DNA from 3 places in the Arthrobacter sp. D3-18 genome. Region 1 is predicted to be linked to each of the others. Evidence: predicted binding sites of a transcription regulator. Region 1 holds the regulator's gene; each other region holds the start of a gene.

Region 1 (7,014 bases):
CAGGTACCTGACGACCGTCGGCCGTCAGGGACGCAACACCGCCACCGGGTTGCGTCTCCAAGCGACGGACGGTCCGAAATGCCGAGACCGTTGAAACGAGAGCAGTCTCCAGTTGATCATCAAGGTATGACGGCGTCCAGTCCTTCTGCTGGGCGAGGGCCCACATCGCCGGGCGTCGCACAACAAATGCGAAGTCGGAGCCTGGGTCCATCACCAACAGCTGCGCGCCCTCGGATACTGCAGAAAGCGCTGCGCGCGCAGCGTATACAGCCACCGGGCGCGCCTCCGAATGCCATGCCTCAAGGGCAGCTGCCGAGGTGAAGACCGGCATGGCCATGCGTCCATCGGGGGCCTTGAGTGTGACCAAAGCCATATCGGCCTGCTTGTCAGCATGGAGGCCATCGACGCCTTGTGCTTCCTCAGCCAACTGGGCAACTACGGGAACGAAAACCCTGGCGGTCGCCAAGGAGGCAACTACGTCTGCCTCGCTGCCGGTTCCGTTGATCAGTGCCGCTATGGCGGCTACATAACCGGCGTCCGCCGAGCCGTCGTCGTCCTCAAAATTGTGGATTTTGGCGTCGTCACCACTGAGGCTCCTTCCGGACCAAGGCTGGCCGGCAGAGTCGGTAGCTCCTCCGGCACCGGCCAGTGCGGCCGCTATGTGACCGGGAAGCTCGCGCTTGCCGTGGCCTTGGTCGTCGTGCTGATGTCCGGCGTCGTGCTGATGTCCGGCGTCGTGCTGATGTCCTGCGTTGTGGGGCATCAGCGGCGGCCGGCAACGTCCAGCGCTTCGGGCAGCGTGAAGGCACCGGCGTAGAGAGCCTTGCCGACGATCGCGCCTTCAACGCCCAGCGGTACCAGTTCGCGCAGGACGCGCAGGTCCTCCAGGCTGGAGATACCGCCTGAAGCGACAACGGGTTTGCCGGTCTTCTCCACCATCTGGCGAAGGAGCTCCACGTTCGGGCCCTGAAGGGTTCCGTCCTTAGTGACGTCCGTGACAACGTAGCGGGCGCACCCTGCGTCCTCAAGGCGTGCCAGAACCTCCCACAGGTCACCGCCCTCCTTGGTCCAGCCGCGTCCGGCAAGAGTTGTCCCGCGGACGTCAAGGCCGACGGCGATCTTGTCACCGAAGCGTTCGATTGCCTTTCGGGTCCACTCCGGATTCTCCAGCGCTGCCGTTCCAAGATTCACGCGCGCGACACCCAGCTCGAGTGCACGCTCAAGGGATTCGTCGTCACGCAAACCGCCGGAGAGTTCCACCTTGACGTTGAGCTGCGACACGACCTCGCTGATGAGCGCGGCGTTGTTTCCACGGCCGAAAGCGGCGTCGAGGTCCACCATATGCACCCATTCGGCACCGGCGTTCTGCCAGTTCAAGGCTGCTTCCAGCGGTGTACCGTAGCTGGTTTCCGAGCCGGCTTCTCCCTGCAGGAGGCGGACTGCCTGGCCGTCAACGATGTCGACGGCGGGCAGGAGTTCCAGAACGGACTGGGCGGAGGTGGTCATGTGTGTCCTTGGAGTTCGAAAGTGACGCGGTTTATTGAGCGACTGGTTCAGTTACCCAGCGTCAGGAGATAGGCGGCCAGCAGGGACATCCCGGCCAGCACATAGAAACAAATGGAAACCCAGCGCGGTTTTTTCTGCTGGTGGAAGGAGATACCCCCACCTATCAGCAGGCCGGCGAGGGCCATCAGCAATACCGACCCCCACATCTAGGCGGTATCGCTTCCGGATGCTTCCGGAGCGGGCTTACGGAGGCTGTCCACCCAGTTTCGCAGGAGCCGGGCTCCGGCATCGCCTGACTTCTCCGGGTGGAATTGCGTAGCGCAGAGCGGGCCGTTCTCGACAGCAGCAATGAAGCGTGCACCGTGTTCGGACCAAGTGACCATGGGAGGAGCCATGCGGGGCTGAACGACGTCGAAGTTCCACTCCTGCACACCGTAGGAGTGCACAAAGTAGAAACGTTCCTGTTCGACGCCGGCGAACAGCTTGGAGCCCTCCGGTACGTCCACGGTGTTCCAGCCCATGTGCGGCACCACGGGAGCGGGAAGGAGTTCAACCTTGCCCGGCCACTCGGCCATACCCTCGGATTCGGTGCCGTGCTCTACACCGGCTTCGAAGAGGACCTGCAAGCCGACGCAGATGGCCAGCACAGGGCGGCCACCAGCAACCCGGCGTCCGATCATGCGGATGGCATCCACGGACTTGAGCTCCTTCATCACCGTCTCGTAGGCACCCACGCCGGGCACCACCAGTCCGTCAGCGTTGAGCACATCCTCAGGCTTGGAGCTCAGAACCACGTGGGCGCCAGCGCGCTCCAGTGCACGGACAGCGGACCGTACGTTGCCCGATCCGTAGTCCAGCACAGTTACGGTGGGCTTGCCTTCCGGCGACTCCGGCTTCACGGATGCAGTAGCGTCAGCCACCGCTCCATTCTTCAGAAACTGCCCGCTCATAATGCCCCCTTGGTGGACGGGATGCCCTCAACACGGGGATCGGACTCCACGGCTGCGCGCAGCGCGCGTGCAAAGGCCTTGAACTGGGCCTCGACGATGTGGTGCGGGTCCCGGCCGGCCAGGACATTCATGTGCAGGCAGATTCCGGCGTGCAGCGTGATGGCTTCAAACACGTGGCGTGTCAACGAGCCCGTGAAGTGTCCACCGATCAGGTGGTACTCCTGCCCGGCCGGCTCACCGCCATGCACCAGGTAGGGACGTCCGGAAACATCAACGACGGCGTGCGCCAAGGCTTCGTCCAAAGGAACCGTTGCTTCACCGAAGCGACGGATGCCGGCCTTGTTGCCCAGTGCCGTCCGCAGGACCTCGCCAAAGGTGATGGCGACATCTTCAACCGTGTGGTGCGCATCAATGTGGATATCGCCAGTGGCCTTCACGGTCATGTCGATCAGGGAGTGCTTGCACAGAGCCGTCAGCATGTGGTCATAGAACGGAACCGAGGTACTGATGTCCGAGACACCGGAACCGTCCAAGTTGATCTCCACCAGGACTGAAGACTCGCTGGTGGTGCGCTCCATGCGCGCGGTGCGGGCAGCGGTCGGCGTGGCGCCGGTTTCGCTCATTGGGACGTCCTTATACACGGAGGATGGGTTGGGTCTATGAACAAGTTTAGGCGTGCGGTGGCGGGGCGTCGTCCAGCAGTGCCTCCAAAGCCTCAAGGAAGGCGGTGGTTTCCGGTTCGGTTCCGGCAGTGACACGCAAGTGTCCGGGGATGCCGACGTCGCGAATCAGCACACCGGCATCGAGCAGGCCTTGCCAAATTTTGTGCGGCTCCTCGAGCCCGCCAAAGAAGACGTAGTTGGAGTCGGACGCCGCGGGCTTGAGGCCCATACGCAGCAACTCAGTCACAATCCGGTCGCGTTGCACCTTAATGTCCTCGACGTCGGCCATAAGGGCTTCGCGGTGGTTGAGCGCAGCCAGGGCCGTTGCCTGCGTGACGGCAGACAGGTGGTACGGAAGGCGGACCAGCCTGATGGCGTCTGTGACTTCCGGAGCTGCCGCCATGTAGCCGAGCCGGGCACCTGCCAGGGCGAACGCTTTGCTCATGGTGCGCGAGACGATCAACCGTTCACGTCCGGGCAACAACGTCAAAGCGCTCGGAGTATTGTCGTGCGCGAACTCGTGATAAGCCTCGTCCACGATCACAATGGCTTGGCTCGCTTCGCCGGCCTCGTAGACGGCCTCAACAACGTCCAAGCTCAACCCAGTACCGGTTGGGTTGTTCGGTGAGCACAGGAACACGATGTTGGCACCCGTTTCGCGAACCTGCGCGGCGGCCGATTCGGCGTCCAGCCCGTAGTCGTCAGCACGCACACCGCCGACATACTCTGTGTCCGTGCCACTAGCCAGGAGAGGGTACATGGAGTACGTGGGCGGGAAACCGAGCGCCTTGCGTCCCGGTCCACCAAATGCCTGGAGGATTTGCTGCAGGACTTCATTGGATCCGTTGGCGGCCCAGATGTTGTCCGGAGAAAGACCGTGGCCAAGGTACTCGGCCAAGGCTTCACGTAGTTCAGTAAACTCACGATCCGGATAGCGGTTCAGTCCTGTGGCCGCAGCGGCGACAGCCTCGGTGATGGCGGCTTGGACATCCGCCGGGACGCCATGGGTGTTTTCGTTGACATTGAGCAGGATGGGGACGTCAAGCTGCGGTGCGCCATAAGGGCTCAGTCCACGCAGGTTGGTCCGGAGGGGAAGTCGGTCAAGTCGCTCAAGCTGGTCACTCACCAACACAGTTTAAGGGGCGGCCGGGACTGCCGACTAACTGTGACGCCGGGCGATCGGTTCCTGCGGATGGTGGACGACTCAGTTTGCAGGGACGAACAGCTGCTGGCCGGGCAGAATGCGGCCGCCGCGGAGGTCGTTCAGCTGGATGATCTCCGCGATGACATCACGCGGGTCCCGCTCCGGAGCGGCGGCGCCGGCGATGCCCCAGAGGGATTGCCCCGGCTGGACGGTGACAGTGACTGCGACGGGCGGACGCAATTGGGACTGGGAGTCCGACGCCTTGGCCGGGGAGTTGATAAAACCGGCGAGGGTCAGCAGCGCCGCCACCAACAGCATTGCCGGGATGCCGAAGAAGACAATCCGTCCCCGCCGGGTCAGACGCAGGCGAGCGGGCGCCTGAGTGGTGCGGAATTCAGCGAACGTAGTGATTGCGGACATGAGCTGAGCCCTTCTGAGCTATTGCCAGGTTCCGGGTGCCCGGTGCCTGTCGGCCAATTCTTGTGTTCCCCTCTCCTGATCCCGGATGTTCGAACACTCTGTTCGAACATCCAGCCCCAGCGCCAGGTTTATAGAACACATATTCGAACCTTGCTATGACATTTTTAGCACTTATCAACGAACGGTGTCGAGACTCGCTAGAACAAATGTTTGATAAACGCCTGTGCCTGCCCTACGTTTGAGTGAAGAAACAGCACTGTTTCAGTGGAACAGGAGGGTCTGACATTTTTTGCAGACCCGACAACCCGGGGCTCGCCTCGGGCGGAATGGAAAGGCATTGGCGAACATGGCAGCGAAAGCCACAGGCGGCGGGGCACCCCTGCGGAGCCAGCAGCCTCAGAAGAGTCCCAAGAGCCTGACTGTCCGGCAGAAAAAGATTCTGGAGACCATCCAACGGTCGGTCAACGACAATGGATACCCGCCCAGCATGCGCGAGATCGGTGACACCGTGGGTCTGGCCAGTTTGTCGAGCGTCACTCATCAGTTGTCCCAATTGGAGAAGCTTGGCTACCTCCGCAGGGATCCCAAGCGTCCCCGCGCCATGGAAGTCCTGATGCCGCTGACCCTTGATGGTGGCACCATTCCGGGCGTGGAAGCGCCCACCACCCTTCGCAGCGCGGGGGGCCTTGCCGTAACAGAGCTGGCCAGTGCCAGTGATACCGCCATGGTTCCGCTGGTGGGCCGGATCGCGGCCGGCGGACCGATCCTGGCTGACCAGACGGTGGAAGACGTGCTGGCGCTCCCCCGCCAGCTCGTGGGGCATGGCGAATTGTTCATGCTGAAGGTGGCTGGCGATTCCATGATTGACGCCGCCATCTGTGACGGTGACTGGGTTGTGGTCCGCCGCCAGAATGACGCCATCAACGGCGACATCGTGGCAGCCCTGCTGGATGACGAAGCAACCGTAAAGACCTTCCGTCAGCGGGATGGCCATACGTGGCTGCTTCCGCAGAACACGCAGTACGAACCCATTTTGGGCGATCAAGCCACCATCATGGGCAAGGTAGTTTCGGTACTGCGCTCCCTTTAGGCGCCCTACGGGGCTTTAGCCGAGCCCAGGCGCTCCAGGACGCCACGGACCACTGCCCGGTCCGTCGTTGCCCAGAACGGCGGCAGGGCGGCACGCAGGAAGCCTCCGTAGCGTTCCGTCGAGAGCCGCGAATCGAGCACTGCAACTACTCCTTTGTCTCCTGTTGAACGGATCAGGCGGCCAGCACCCTGTGCCAGTCGGATGGCAGCATGCGTAGCCGATACGGCCATAAAGCCATTTCCACCTGATTGCGCCACTGCACGTGAGCGCGCAGTCATGAGGGGATCATCGGGCCGCGGGAAGGGAATGCGGTCAATGACCACCAAGCGGCACGAGCCACCCGGAACATCTACGCCCTGCCACAGTGACATGGTCCCGAAGAGGCATGTGTCAGGCTCATCCGCGAACTGCTTCACGAGGGCCGCCATGGTGGATTCGCCTTGGCAGAGGATATCCACGTCCAGCCGGAGCCGCATGGCGTCGGCTGCTTCTTCGGCCGCACGCCGTGAGGAGAACAAACACAAGGCTCCCCCGCCGGAGGCACGGATGAGGTCTTCCAACTCGTCGAGCGCCTCGGGCGAAGTACCACGACCGGGTTTCGGGAGGTGCTTCGCCACATACAGGACACCCTGTTTGGGATAATCAAAGGGCGAACCCACATCGATCCCGGTCCAGCTTGGGGCGCCGTCACCGATGAGGCCGAGGCCACCTGCTGCCGGTTCGAAAGCCGAGCCGATGGCCAGCGTGGCGGAGGTCAGCACCACGGTGTGGCCGGCAAAAAGGCCTTCGCGAAGCCGTCCGGCAACGCTGAGCGGGGCGATGTTGATCAAGGCCGGGGCAGTCTCATCAGGTTGCGAATAGCCCTGCTGGGGGTCGAACGTGCTGTTCCGGGAGAACCAGACCACTTCGCGGTTCTCCTTGGCTGCCAGCATCCGTTCGCACAATTCCAGAATCAGCATGAGCCGTGAACGCGCCAGCTGCCGTCCGCCGTCGACTGCATTTGATGAATCCGTCTTCGAATCCGAGAGCGCAGCGCGCGTGGCCTCCCGCAACTGGTCCAGGCAATCGAGCTGTTCGTCGTTAAGGCCATTAGGCAACAGCCCGTTGGGTACGCCGGCGATGGCCATATCCAGCCGCTCCGCTGCAGCGTTGAGTGCGTCCACTGTGATGGCTGTGTGCTTGCGGGCACTTGATGCCGCAGCGTGAACCATGGCCACCGACAACTGGCCTGAAACGGCGCCG
Region 2 (7,014 bases), 240 kb from region 1:
GCACTGCCTAGTATCGCAAGAATTGTCAGTGCCAACGCAGCCCAACCCAGACCAGCGGCGGCGCCAAGCCAGCCGGCCAACGGGTAGGCGAGGAGGTAGCAGGCATGCGAGAGGGAAAACTGGGCGGTGAACACGTAGGGCCTGGTGGCCTCGGTGGAGGCGTCCCGCAGAAGTCTGGAAGATGGCGTGAGGATCGCGGAATTGCCGGAGCCCAGCAGGAACCACAACCCCAACAACCACCACCAGCCACCGTTCGGTGAAGCCATGGACGTAACCGCCGTGGTCACTGCCAGGGCCGCGGAAATCACTGCGGCGCCGGTGAACATTACGGCTGCATCGCCAAACCTCTGAAGTGCACGCGGTGCCAAGATGGCCACCGTCATCGATCCAATCCCGAAGCTGGCCAAAGCAAGGGCCAAATCGGTCTCGGGTCGATGCAAGACTTCGCGAACGTAAAGAACAGAGTTAACCAACACCAGGGCTGTCGGAGCGGCGACCACCACGTTGAGCGCAAGCAGGGACCGTAGCCTGCGGTTGCTCCAGAAAATGCGCGTACCAAGGCTGGTCCGGTGCCAAAGAGTTCCGGTAGTTCCAGTGGCAGAGGCTGTGGGAGGGAACGCAGTGATGGCCACCATGCCGGCAGAAAACAGGAATCCGAACACAGTGCCCAGGAAGAGATTGCTGTAACTGACCACTGTGAGCAACAGCGCCGCGATGGCGGGGCTGACGAGGGCCTCCATGTCATAGGCCAGCCGGGATAGGGACAATGCCCGGGTGTAGTCCCGGTCCTTCTTGAGCACTTCGGGAATCAGGGATTGGAACGTTGGTGTGAAGGTGGCGGAGGCTGACTGCAGCAGGAAGACCACAGCATAGATTTGCCACTCTTCAGTGATGAACGGCAGGCACAAAGCCATCAATGCCCTGATGAGGTCCGCTCCAATCAGCACTGGCTTTTTGGGAAGCCGTGCTACAAGGGCGTTCACCACCGGGGCGAAGCCTACGTACGCCAGCATCTTGATGGTTAGGGCAGTTGCCATCACTGCGCCTGCGTTGCTTTCGGCAAGATCAAACGCCATCAGGCCCAAGGCCACCGTCAGGAGGCCGGTTCCGATCAGTGCCACGACCTGTGCTGCAAAGAGCCGACGGTACGTGACGTCTTTCAGCACGGACAACATGAAGTACTCCTTCGCCCCTTAGGTGCATATGTGCGTGTATGTGCACTTAATAGAGTAGCTCAAAGCGGGTTTGGACGTTGTGAAACCTTTTGGCCGTTCCCGGACAATACAGGGCATGGGGAACGATGAAACCGGCGATGCCGGGCTATGGGAGAAGAGCCTCCAAGGCGACGGCTCCGCGTTCGGTTTGCTGTTCGATCGCCACCGGGACAGGGTTTTCCGTCATGCGTACCGACTGGCCGGGAAACAGCAGGATGCTGAGGACGTCATGTCTACGGCGTTCCTTGAATTATGGCGTTGCCGGCGGAAAGTGCGACTCGTCGAAGGATGCGTTCTTCCATGGCTGCTGGTGACGACGACGAACGTTGCCCGGAATAGCAGTAGAGCCGCCCACCGGTACCGCAGGCTCCTCGATTCCCTCCCGCGCGGAGAGGGGGTGGTCAACCCTGCGGACCATGTGTTTCTCCAAGGCGAGTTGGATCTTGATGCAGCCCGGGCCTTGTCCACCTTGAACAACCTGGACCTGCAGCTGGTCAGCCTGGTCGTTTTCGAGGGATACACCATCGCCGCAGCCGCGGCCACCCTGGAGCTGACACCCGAGGCAGCGAAGTCCCGCATGCACAGGGCGCGACTGCGAATGAAGACGGCATTCAACGGGATGGCCCAGGCTGCGCCCGCCTTGGGAGGAGAACAGTGATGAACCAGCTTCAACCAGATGAAGTGTTGAGCCAGGCCCTCCGCGCCGAACTTGTCTCACGGGTCCAGAAAGCGTCACCTGCACGCAAACGTAAAAGCGCCCGACTATGGCTGGGTACAGGCACTTTGGCGGGCCTCGGGCTTGTAGGTGGCGTGGGCGCGGCTGCCGCCGGATACTTCGTGATGCCCGGTAGCCAGAACGTCACGCCCTTGTCCGCGCCCGTAACCGGGACATACGTCGGGACGGCCACCATCGAACTCGGTGAGCCACCTGTTGGCACCACCGGAATAGAAATGGAACTCACCTGCCTGACGCCCGGATTTCTGAAGATCGGTGAAGCGGGAGGCGGGGTGGATTGCGGCAGTACCGATCTGCTCTCAGGTCCATATACGACGCGCGGTATCAACGCTTTGCTGCCCGGCCAGGGCAGCCTCACCATCAGCACCGGCTCAATCACTCGCTGGCAGATCACGGTGAAGTATGTGAACCAGGAAACGATGGACTGGGGTGTCAACCAGGACGGTAAGTCCTATGGCATGGAAAACGAGAAGGGGGCGCCGGACCTGATTGCCGTGATAGCAACCAACGGCGCCCGCGGCTACGTCTACAGGACTGATGAAGAGGAGGCCACCGGGACCGCCGCGATGAGGACTTTCAGAAGCCCTGCGGACGCCTTGGCTTGGCAGGAGGCTCGCGGTAATAGAGCTGTGGCGATTCCTGTCTACGACGTGAGCGGGAAAGAGGTGAATGGGGAATTTGTCATCGGCGGTGGTGACGGGCATATGGTCGAGGTGCCGAACGACGTTCCTCGGTGAGGCCTCACCAATAAACCGAACATAACGGACCCAATGTCTGTCACTCGCTGTACACTCTAGTATCGAACATATATTCGAATAAAGGTGTGTTGTGGGCGTGATAGTCGGCCCCCGCGTGATAGATGCGGGCTTTTCCCTGATGTCAGTACTGCTGGCGCCTATCCCGGTGGCGGCGGGCTATCCGTCGCCCGCGCAGGACTATTTTGATGGTCGGATCGATCTCAACGAGCACCTGATCAAGGATGTCACCAGCACTTTCGTAGTGAGGGTGACCGGTGAGTCCATGGAGGGGGCCGGTATCAGTGACGGCGACGAGTTGATCGTCAACCGGGCGCTCGAGCCCAAGGACGGGTCCGTCGTCGTGGCTGTCCTCGATGGCGAGCTGACCATCAAAAGGCTACGGGTCACGCCCGCGGGAGTAGTGCTGCAGGCCGACAATCCCAAGTACCCGGACATACGCGTCCCTGCAATGTCGGAGTTGACCATTTGGGGTGTCGCCACCACGTGCCTGCATCACATTTGACTGTTTCCCACCGGCGGGGCTGTCGAGTTTCGCACTACGAGCCGCGGTGCGAGGCGCCTGTCTGCCGCGGGCCCATCGGGATTGCTGAGGCGTTCCAGGGCAACGGTTCCCGCAATCCGCCCGAGTTCAACAGCGTGGAGGTCAACGGATGTGAGGTCGATGCCGTGAAGTCCGGAGGTCCTCGAGTTGTCGTATCCCACCAGGGAAAGCTCGGACGGCAACGAAAGGCCGTTCGCGTACGCAGCCTCGCGGGCGCCCAGCGCGAGCTGGTCGTTGTGAGTGAATATTGCCGTTGGCCGGTCAGTCATGCCGAGCAATTTGGCGGCCGCCCGCTGTCCGGCGTCCTGCGTAAAGTCATCGGCCTCGAGCAATAGTGGCTTCAGTCCGGCGTCGCGCATGGTTTGTGCGTAACTCTGCCTGCGGACCGTATGGCCGTCGTAGACGGGACCTGCCAGGTGCGCGATTCTCGTGTGACCTAGCCCGATGAGGTGTTCCGTGGCTGCGCGGGCGCCCGCGGCATCGTCTGAATAGACGCTGTCCACGCCATCCACGGGACGCGTCACACTGACCAGTGGAACGATCTTGGCCAATTCATGGACGCGTTCGTCGGGATCCAGCAGGGTGGCGGCAATGATTATCCCCACTCGCGCCTCAATCAGTGATTCCAGCGCGCCGTGGTCCTCACCGTCAACGGACCGGGAGACACTCAGAATGAGCCTGTTGCCGTCCTGGGGCAGTGCCATGCGGACGCCGCTGAGGATGTCAGCGTAGACCTCATTGCGGATGTCCAAGAGATGGAGCCCGACGGCGGACCGATGCTTTCGTGCGAGATCGGCAGCTACTGCGTTGGGTCGGTAGCCCAGACGCTTTGCAGCATCGAAGATCGCCTGTTTGGTTTCCTCGCTGACTCCCGGCGCGCCGCGGAAGGCAAAAGACACGAGGGTTCGGGAGACGCCGACTTCCTTGGCGACGTCGCTTTGGGTGGCCGAACGATGGCGGTTGCCGATAACCATGTCCTCATCCTCCCATGACGGAAATTCACGAACTCAGACATTTGTTAGTTTGACCTTACATTTAAGCCTTTCGCGCGTTAGTCTGTATTCAGAGCGGGGGAATATGACCCGCACCACACTGACAAAGGAGTCTTGATGTCTGCCACTCAAACCCAGCGGGGAGCCACCGATGGCGCCTCACTCCCTCCGCTGACGAATGGACCGCACAGAAAGCGCCTCGGCCTCGTTGCCTTGGTGGCTACCTTCGGTGGTCTTCTCTTCGGCTACGACACCGGCGTCATCAACGGTGCCCTGAGGCCTATGACCGTGGACCTTGCATTGACGCCGCTTACGGAAGGAATCGTCACCAGCTCCCTGTTGTTCGGAGCGGCTGCCGGAGCAGTTGGCGGTGGACGCCTGTCGGATGGTTGGGGTCGCCGCAAGACGATCATCCTGCTGGCCGTCCTGTTCTTTGTCGGGACGCTTGCCTGCGTCTTCGCACCGAGCTTCGAAGTCATGGTGCTGGGGCGGGTCATCCTCGGTTTGGCCGTCGGCGGCGCCTCTACCGTGGTCCCGGTGTTCCTTGCCGAGCTGGCGCCGTATGAAATCCGCGGCTCCCTTGCGGGGCGGAACGAACTCATGATCGTCATCGGGCAGCTCGCGGCTTTCGTGGTCAACGCCATCATCGGCAATGTCTGGGGTGAATTCGGGGGAGTCTGGCGCATTATGCTTGCGGTCGCAGCCCTGCCCGCCATAGCGCTGTTCTTCGGTATGCTGCGCATGCCTGAGTCGCCGCGTTGGCTCATTTCCAAGGGGCGCTCGCAAGAAGCGCTGGAAGTGCTGAAGACCATTCGATCCGTGGAGCGGGCCGAGGCTGAAATGGCCGATGTGAAGCACCTGGCCGATGAGGAGCGGGCTTCCAAAGCAACCTCTTGGGGAGCACTCAAGGACAAATGGATCCTGCGCATAGTGCTGGTAGGTATCGGCTTGGGCGTGGCTCAGCAGCTAACCGGCATCAACTCGATCATGTATTACGGCCAGTCCGTGCTGGTTGAAGCCGGATTCGACTCGAGTGGGGCCCTCCTGGCCAACATTGCCCCCGGTGTCATCGCCGTTGTCGGTGGCGTTATTGCGTTGACGCTCATGCAGCGGATTAATCGACGCACCACTTTGCTCCTTGGATTTACGCTGACCACTGTCTGCCACTTCCTCATTGGATTCGCCTCGATCGTCCTGCCCGTCGGCAATGCCGCACGCCCCTTCGTCATCTTGTTCCTGGTGGTTGCGTTTGTAGGATCCATGCAGACATTCCTCAACATCGCCGTGTGGGTGATGCTGTCCGAAATCTTCCCGCTGCATGTTCGCGGCTTCGCGATCGGCTTGTCGGTGTTCTGCCTCTGGATCGCGAATGCTCTCCTCGGCCTCTTCTTCCCCACTCTGGTGGCGGGCGTCGGAATTACGGGGACGTTCTTCCTCTTCGGGATTGTTGGAATCCTGGCCCTCATCTTCATCTACACGCAGGTTCCCGAAACCCGTGGACGCACACTGGAGGCACTCGAAGAAGATGTGACCACGGGGGCGATCTACCTGGTGCACAAGAAGGAACCGGCAGGGATTTCCTAGATCTCAGTACTAGCCGCATCCCGCTAGGCCGGACTTTTCCACAGTCTGGCCTAGCGGGATGTTTTCTTGTCAGGGGCTGGCGGTACAGTGAAGGTACTCGAACATATATTCGAATGCACGGCGTGTCCCGCACTCGGACGCGGCTACGCCTGCTAGTGCGAGCAAGGGAGTGGAATGTCCAAGCCAGCGCTCATGCATCGGATGCAGGAGATCGCCCACGTGGATATCAACTGCTTCTATGCGTCAGCGGAACGAGCCTTCAACCCTGCGTTGGAGGGCAAACCGCTGATCGTCCTGTCCAACAACGACGGCTGCGCCGTGACCAGGTCGCCGGAGGCCAAAAGGCTGGGGATCGGGCTCGGGGAGCCTTGGTTCAAGCTTGCTCCACGCGCCCAGGAGTGGGGACTCATTGCACTCTCAAGCAACTATGAACTGTACGGAGACATCAGCTCGCGTGTAATGGAGCTCCTTGCTCGGTACTCAGCATGGCAGGAGGTGTACTCCATTGATGAAGCGTTCCTCGGAGTCAAAGGGCAACCCGACGATCTGCTGGAGTTGGGGCGCACCATCAAAGCTGCCTGCCAACGGCACGTGGGGGTTCCCGTTTGCGTAGGAATCGCGCGCACCAAGACGCTTGCCAAGCTGGCCAACAAGTGGGCAAAGCACAACGCGGCCTTCAACGGTGTGTGCCGGTGGGACTCCATCCCGGAACCCCAACGCGAAGCACTCATGGCGCGTCTCTCCGTGATCGAAATCTGGGGCGTTGCCACCAGGCTCACGAAACGCCTGAATGCCATGGGGATCTTCTCCATCCTGGACCTGGTCCGTGCCGACCCCGTGGCGTTGCGGGACAAGTTCTCCATCGTCATGATGCGGACTGTGCTGGAACTGCAAGGCACGCCCTGCATCCCCATGGAGGAGGAGCGGATGGGACGGGATCAACTGATCTTCTCCCGGTCCTTCTCCACACCAATCACGTCAGTGGAGGAGCTGCGGCAGGTACTGAGCGTCTACGGTCAGATGGCCAGCGCCAGGCTGGCCAAGCATGATCTGCAAGCCAAGCTGCTGACTGCTTTTGCCGCAACATCGGTCTACAACCCCAACGACAAATCGTTCCCCACTGTCAACGTCAAGCTGCCCATGCCCACCTCGGATCCGGTGTTGCTGACCAAGGCCGCACACGCGCTGG
Region 3 (7,014 bases), 760 kb from region 1:
CCCCCGTTGCTACCCCGGAAGGGCCGTTCTCCGCCTATCCATCCTTCAACGTGCCACCGCAGATCATCACAGCATCGAAGGATGTCGGCTACCAGGCCTGCACAACGGCGAGCAACCACACCATTGATCGCGGTACCGAAGGTTTGCTTAGGACGCTGGACGCGTTGGACGCGGCGGGCCTGAAGCACACGGGTTCCTACCGGACGGAAGCGGAGTCCAAAGAGATACTCATGCTCCAAACGGACGCTGCCAAGGTGGCGGTGATTATTGGAACGTACGGCCATAACGGGCAGATCCCTGAGTACCCGTGGTTGGTTGACGAACTGGATCCAGCGGCCATGATTGCCAAGGCAACACAGGCGAAGGCGTTGGGAGCCGACATTGTCCTGGGCGTCATGCACGCCGGCGACGAGTACGCCAGCGAAGCCAACGCCCAGCAGCAGGAAGTTGCTCACGCATTGGTGGACAGCGGCCAGTTCACCATGATCTACGGGCACCACACGCACTCGGTGCTGCCGATCGAGAATTACAAAGGCACCTGGATCGTGTACGGGCTGGGCAACGGTGTCACCGAACTGTCCCCGTGGTACGTCCTGAACAATGAAGGGCTGCTGGTCAGGGCGCAGTTCAGCCAGAACGCCGCAGGTGTTTGGACTGCTTCGGACCTCGCCTGGGCTCCGTCAGTGATCATCCGGGATCCCTATCGTTGGTGCTCCGTGGCCAGCGATGCACCGCAGGGAGTCTGCGCTACCCCCGCGGCCGATGCTGAGACCTACCAGCGAACCAAAGCGGTGGTTGAGTCCATGGGCGCAGCAACTGCAGGGGCGCATGAACTGCTGATCACCAAGGAAAAGTAGCGCCTACCGCGGCCGGCGTGCGGCGTGTTCGCGCGCAAGGCGGGCATAACCGTCGTCGGGCATTCCCGGCACGAACCTTCCAAACTTGCGTTCGGCTGCCGTTCGGATCAGGAAGTCCGCAATGGCCGGGTTCTTCGGCAGCAATGAACCATGCAGATAGCTCGCTACGACGTTGTTGTAGCGGGCGCCCTCGTGCCCGTCCTTGCTGTTGTTGCCAGCGCCCTTGGTGACAGTGCCGAGGGGCTCGACGCCGGGCCCCAAGGTTGTCTGTCCACTGTGGTTTTCGTAGCCCAGGATGTCGCCGAACTCGGCAGATTTCATGGTCACGTTGCCAATGAGCCGCTCATCCGTTCCGTGGGTTTCGACGTCAAGGATGCCGATGCCAGGAATGACGGGCCCGGTGCTGGTCTTGAAGAATTTGCCGAAAAGCTGGTACAGCCCACAAATCACCAGCATGGGGGCGCCTTCATCAGCGAGCTGCTTCAACTGGACCGCACGCGCCTGGAGGTCGTCCTGGATGACCAGTTGTCCGCTGTCCTGCCCGCCTCCGCCGACAATAATGTCGACGTCGTCCGGAAATTCGTCACCCACGTTGTATTCGAGCAGCTCCGGCGTATAGCCGTGCCACTTGATCCGCTGCTTTAATACCAGGGCGTTGCCCCAGTCACCGTAGATGTTCATCTCCCGCGGGTAAAGCTGGAGGACGCGGATTGTTCCCTTGCTGGGCTGTGCGTCCATGTGGGGCTGTGCTTCCGAGGTCATGAGACCACCTCAACTATGGTGATTTTGGCCAGTTCACGGCGTATGGCGAGCATGGAGGTGTAAGTGCAGAAAATGCGCTTGGGCTTTCCTCGCGAGCCGTCAATGAAAGTCCGCAGTGCTGCGGTGATATCCGGTTCGACGACCCCGAAGGGCACGTCGTCGTATTGGAGACGGAGCGCCATGTCGTAGGCGCGGACTCCGGTGAGCACCTCCACACCGTCTTCCCGTAGGGAATCGAATTCAACGTCCCAGAGCCAGGACATGTCCCTGCCGTCGGCGTAGTTATCGTTGATGGCAATCATGGTGGCGTATCCACCGGCGGGGAAGGACTTCAGCCCGAGTCGGAAACCACTGGGGTTCTTCACGAGCACCAGTTCCAAGGGCTGGCCGTCCACCGTGAGGCTTTCGCCGCGGCCGAACGCGGGAGCAACTTCTCCCAAAGCCTTCACGAGTTTGGGCGTGTCCACCGGCCCGGTTCCCAGGATGGCCCGCGCCAGCGACAATGCTGCCGCAGCATTGAAGATGTTGTAGACACCACGCAGTTTCATGGATGTGGTGACGGTTTCGTCATCGAACTCAAAGTCAGCGTCCTGGGCACCTACCCGGCGGAGTACGACGTCGGCAGCCGGCAGGTCTACATCGTCACCGGTCTCCGCGGCAACAGAGGTGCCTGACGGGGATGGGCCGATGCCCGTTGTGCGCATTTCGTCGTCGTTGGGGAAAGTGCTCCGCAACGATTCGTCGAGACCGAAGTACCTGATCTCGGGGTGGTGAACGGCATCCAGGGTGTTGAGGGCGGCAGCAATCCGGGCGACGCGGGGGTCTTCCCGGTTGAGGACCACGGTGTCTGTCGTCTTGGAGGCGATGTGCTCCAGCAAGCGGGCGGTCTTGTCGATTTCGCCGAAGCGGTCCAATTGGTCGCGCAGGACATTCAAAAGAAGGCTGAAGCGTGGCTCCACCTTGTTGACGAAGTGCACGGCGTGGGCTTCATCGAGTTCCAGGATGGCGATGTCCGCATCGAGTCGTCCACGCCAATCCACATCGCCCAGGAGCGATGCGGCCACACCTCGGGTGAAGTTGCTGCCGCTGCGGTTGGTGAAGACCTTCAAGCCTTGGCTTTCAAGGAGTTCCACCACCATCTTGGTAGTAGTCGTTTTACCGTTGGTGCCACTGACCACGGCTACACCGAGGGGGAGCGACGCCAGCGTTCGCTGCATGAAGCCGGGGTCGATTTTCTCGACCACCAGACCGGGGAAAGCTGAGCCTCCGCCCCGGAGCCGGGACAGTGTGCGGACCAGCTTGCCGAGGGGAACGCTGAAGGAAAGCATGCTCTGTAATATATCCCAGTCAGGGCATGGAACCCTGACTGACGGCAGCCCCCGACGGTCGAGGCAAGGTTACTGAGGGCTTGGACCACTATGATGGTCGCATGACCAACCCCCTTTCCGACGCTTCGTCACGCGTGGGTTCAGGACTCCGAATCGGCGTGCTGGCCCTCCAGGGCGACTTCCGCGAGCATATCCACGCTGTTGAGGCTGCCGGCGCCACCGGCGTGGGTATTCGCCGTCCCTCAGAGCTCGACGACATCGACGGCCTGATTATCCCGGGCGGCGAGTCCACCACCATAGACAAGCTTTCCCGGATCTTCGAAGTCCGGGACCCCCTTCAAAAGCGCATCGCAGAGGGCCTGCCCGTTTACGGCTCCTGCGCCGGCATGATCCTGCTGGCCAATGAAATTGCAGACCCGGCAACGGACCTGGACGGTAATCCCCAGCAGACTTTCGGCGGCTTGGATATTACGGTCCGCCGCAACGCTTTCGGGCGGCAACGCGAATCCTTCGAAACCGACCTCGATTTCAAGGGCTTGGATTTCAGTGCCGGAGAATCCGGTGTGGATCCCGTTCACGCGGTATTCATCCGGGGCCCCTGGGTTGAACGTGTTGGTCCGGGCGTGGAAGTCCTTGCCCAGGTTGATCCCGACCACGCCAGCCACACGGCTACTTTGCATGGAGTGGCTAGAATTGTTGCAGTGCGTTCCGGCCAACTGCTGGCCACCTCCTTCCACCCGGAAGTGACGGGAGAGAAACGCGTGCATGAACTCTTTATTCGAATGATCAGAGGAGAAGCGTAAAGCATGTCAGGCCACTCCAAATGGGCGACCACCAAGCACAAGAAAGCCATCATTGACGGCAGGCGTGCAAAGTCGTTCGCGAAACTGATCAAGAACATCGAAGTTGCTGCCCGCATGGGTGGACCGGACCTTGCCGGTAACCCGGGCCTTGAGCTCGCAGTCACGAAGGCGAAAAAAACTTCGGTACCTAACGACAACATCGACCGCGCCATCAAGCGTGGTGCGGGCCTCACCGGTGAAGTGGTGGACTACACCGAGATCATGTACGAAGCCCGCGGTCCCCAGGGTTCGGCTTTGTTGATTGAATGTCTGACCGACAACAAGAACCGTGCCGCTTCCGAGGTGCGCCTGGCGATTTCGCGCAACGGTGGCACCATCGCCGATCCCGGTTCCGTGAGCTACCTCTTCGCGCGCAAGGGTGTTGTTGTCTTGCCCAAGAACGGCCTCAGCGAAGACGACATCCTGATGGCTGTCCTTGATGCCGGAGCCGAGGAAGTCAAGGACAGCGGTGAGAACTGGGAAATCCACTCCGAGCCCTCTGATCTCCAGGCCATCCGTGACGCCTTGAAAGAAGCCGGCATCGACTACGAAACTGACGAAGCCGAATTCGTTCCGTCCATGCAGGTCGACTTGGACGTTGACGGCGCCAAAAAGTTCATGAAGCTCGTGGATGCGCTGGAAGACCTGGACGATGTCCAGAACGTTTACAGCAATGCGGACCTCAGCGAGGAAGTGCAGGCTGCCCTCGACGCCGAGTAGTCGGTGGGGCGCAGCGCAACAACTTTGACAACCAACAGGTTTACAGCCATCAGGAAGGCCCGGACTTGACTCTTCGCGTATTGGGAGTCGATCCGGGCCTTACCCGTTGCGGCATCGGTGTGGTGGACATCGAGCGGAACCGCCGGGCCACCATGGTGGCCGTCGGAGTGGTGGGCACGTCCGCCGAGCTGACCTTGGACAAGCGTTTGCTGGTCATTGCCCAGGCCATTGACGAGTGGCTGGACCTGCACAAGCCGGATGTCGTCGCCGTCGAACGTGTTTTTTCGCAGATGAACGTGAGCACGGTGATGGGCGTAGCCCAGGCGTCGGGCGTCGTCATCGTGGCGGCAGCACGCCGTGGTATCCCGGTCGCCTTGCATACACCGTCCGAGGTGAAAGCCGCGGTTACCGGGAGCGGCACTGCCAACAAGGATGCCGTCACCAAATTGGTGACCAAGATCCTGCGCCTGGATGCTCCACCCAAGCCGGCTGATGCTGCCGACGCCCTCGCCCTGGCCCTCACCCATGCGTGGCGCGCAGGTAGTGGCATGGGCTCAGTTAGTGGCGCCAACGGTAAGGGCGGACTCACTCCCGCGCAGAAAGCGTGGGCCGAAGCCGAAGCAAAAGCGCGCCGCAAACGGTGATTGTCAGCCGCCCTTGTTAGGGTATTCGTAGATATGTTCGGATAGTCCGCTTTGGCCGCAGTTTTCACGGTAACGGAGCAGGCAGTATTTCAGGAGCCGGGTCTTGATCAGTTTTCTCCGTGGAACCGTAGCCCACGTTGGTTTGTCCACCGCTGTTATCGACCTCAACGGTGCGGGAATGAGTGTCTTCGCCACACCGCAGACCTTGAGCCACCTCAAAACAGGAACCGAAGCCAAGCTCTTCACTTCCATGATCGTCCGTGAAGATTCACTCACGCTGTTCGGATTTGCCGACGACGACGAACGCGAAGTCTTCGACGTCCTGCTCAGTGTCAGCGGGGTTGGGCCCCGTTTGGCCTTGGCCGTACTCGCCGTGCACGAACCGGAAGCCATCCGGGTGGCGGCTCACACTGGTGACAGCAAGGCATTTACCAAGGTGCCTGGCATAGGTCCCAAGGTGGCCGGCCGTATTGTCCTCGAGCTGGCCGGGAAGTTGGTTCCGCACGGCACCGGCGCAGGTACTGCTCCCGCCGCGGCCCCGAACGCAGAATGGAAGCCACAGGTAGTTGCTGCCATGACCAGTTTGGGATGGTCCGAGAAAGACGCCAACGGCAGTATCGACAAAGCGATGGCCGATTCGCCGGAACTCGTAGACGCAGGAAACGTGGCCCAAATACTTCGGGCTACGTTGCGCTGGCTTGGCCAGGACGGGGCACGCGCCGGCAACCGTGTAGGCAGCCGTGGTTGAGCAGTCACTCGTCAGCGGGGGAGAGGAACCGGAAGAGCGGGTCATTGAGGCTGCTCTCCGCCCCAAGAACCTGCACGACTTCGTAGGACAGCATCGGGTCCGCAAGCAACTTGCCTTGGTGCTTGAGGCTTCGAAGATGCGTGGCCGCAGCGCTGACCACGTGCTGATGTCCGGACCTCCTGGACTCGGTAAGACCACACTTGCCATGATCATTGCGGCCGAGATGAACGCTCCGCTGCGTATTAGCAGCGGGCCAGCCATCCAGCACGCCGGGGATCTAGCAGCCATCCTTTCCTCGCTCTCGGAGGGCGAGGTCCTGTTCCTTGACGAAATCCACCGTATGTCCAGGCCTGCAGAAGAAATGCTGTATATGGCCATGGAGGACTTTCGCGTGGACATCGTGGTGGGCAAGGGAGCAGGCGCAACGGCAATCCCCCTGGAGCTCCCTCCTTTCACGCTGGTAGGTGCCACCACCCGCGCAGGACTTCTTCCCGGCCCCTTGAGGGACCGATTCGGTTTCACTGGGCACCTTGAGTTTTATTCGGTGGCCGAACTCGAACTCGTCCTCCGCCGTTCTGCCGGGCTTCTGGATTTGAAAGTCAACTCCGCAGGTTTCACCGAGATCGCCGGTCGGTCCCGGGGAACACCACGTATCGCCAACCGGCTCTTGCGCCGTGTCCGTGACTGGGCGCTTGTTCATGGCATCGAGCAAATCGATGCCCGTTCAGCCTCAGCTGCCTTGGATATGTACGAAGTAGACGAGCGTGGCTTGGACAGGCTGGACAGGTCCGTTCTTGAAGCCCTCATCACCAAGTTCAACGGTGGCCCTGTTGGCTTGTCCACCTTGGCCATTGCCGTCGGTGAAGAACCTGAAACGGTGGAGACCGTGGCTGAACCGTTCCTGGTACGCGAGGGACTTCTGGGACGTACTCCGCGGGGTCGAATCGCGATGGCGTCCGCTTGGACCCACCTTGGCTACGCCGTACCGGCCGGAGTCTTTGGCCAAGAGACCCTCGCCTTGTTCGGTGAGGACGAAAACCACGCCGAAAGCATAGATACGGTCGGTTAACACGCTCTGTTCAGCTTTTCCCACTAGACTGGTATGACGCTCGG

Evidence for each region. The regulator LexA, encoded in region 1, represses DNA repair genes until DNA is damaged. The targets are predictions, from matches to a motif close to TCGAACANNTGTTCGA.
Region 2: a site for LexA is predicted at 5,923-5,938, ahead of M1D89_RS16400 (Y-family DNA polymerase). Genes of this name have one in related genera too.
Region 3: a site for LexA is predicted at 5,179-5,194, ahead of ruvA (Holliday junction branch migration protein RuvA). Genes of this name have one in related genera too.

The regions. Positions count from the first base shown of each region.
Region 1 is NZ_CP096440.1:2,865,411-2,872,424, forward strand. Features, by position in the region: gene M1D89_RS15345 (SseB family protein) at 1-763, opposite strand, end outside; gene priA (bifunctional 1-(5-phosphoribosyl)-5-((5-phosphoribosylamino)methylideneamino)imidazole-4-carboxamide isomerase/phosphoribosylanthranilate isomerase PriA) at 763-1,506, opposite strand; gene M1D89_RS15355 (CG2302 family histidine operon protein) at 1,554-1,712, opposite strand; gene hisH (imidazole glycerol phosphate synthase subunit HisH) at 1,713-2,456, opposite strand; gene hisB (imidazoleglycerol-phosphate dehydratase HisB) at 2,453-3,079, opposite strand; gene M1D89_RS15370 (histidinol-phosphate transaminase) at 3,126-4,244, opposite strand; gene M1D89_RS15375 (LysM peptidoglycan-binding domain-containing protein) at 4,323-4,682, opposite strand; gene lexA (transcriptional repressor LexA) at 5,029-5,772, shown strand; gene M1D89_RS15385 (ATP-dependent DNA helicase) at 5,778-7,014, opposite strand, start outside.
Region 2 is NZ_CP096440.1:3,107,443-3,114,456, reverse strand. Features, by position in the region: gene M1D89_RS16430 (MFS transporter) at 1-1,175, opposite strand, end outside; gene M1D89_RS16425 (RNA polymerase sigma factor) at 1,291-1,872, shown strand; gene M1D89_RS16420 (peptidase M56 family protein) at 1,872-2,687, shown strand; gene M1D89_RS16415 (LexA family protein) at 2,779-3,210, shown strand; gene M1D89_RS16410 (LacI family DNA-binding transcriptional regulator) at 3,201-4,223, opposite strand; gene M1D89_RS16405 (sugar porter family MFS transporter) at 4,359-5,825, shown strand; gene M1D89_RS16400 (Y-family DNA polymerase) at 6,000-7,014, shown strand, end outside.
Region 3 is NZ_CP096440.1:2,107,914-2,114,927, forward strand. Features, by position in the region: gene M1D89_RS11955 (CapA family protein) at 1-857, shown strand, start outside; gene M1D89_RS11960 (type 1 glutamine amidotransferase) at 861-1,619, opposite strand; gene M1D89_RS11965 (Mur ligase family protein) at 1,616-2,947, opposite strand; gene pdxT (pyridoxal 5'-phosphate synthase glutaminase subunit PdxT) at 3,049-3,750, shown strand; gene M1D89_RS11975 (YebC/PmpR family DNA-binding transcriptional regulator) at 3,754-4,509, shown strand; gene ruvC (crossover junction endodeoxyribonuclease RuvC) at 4,575-5,153, shown strand; gene ruvA (Holliday junction branch migration protein RuvA) at 5,257-5,901, shown strand; gene ruvB (Holliday junction branch migration DNA helicase RuvB) at 5,894-6,970, shown strand.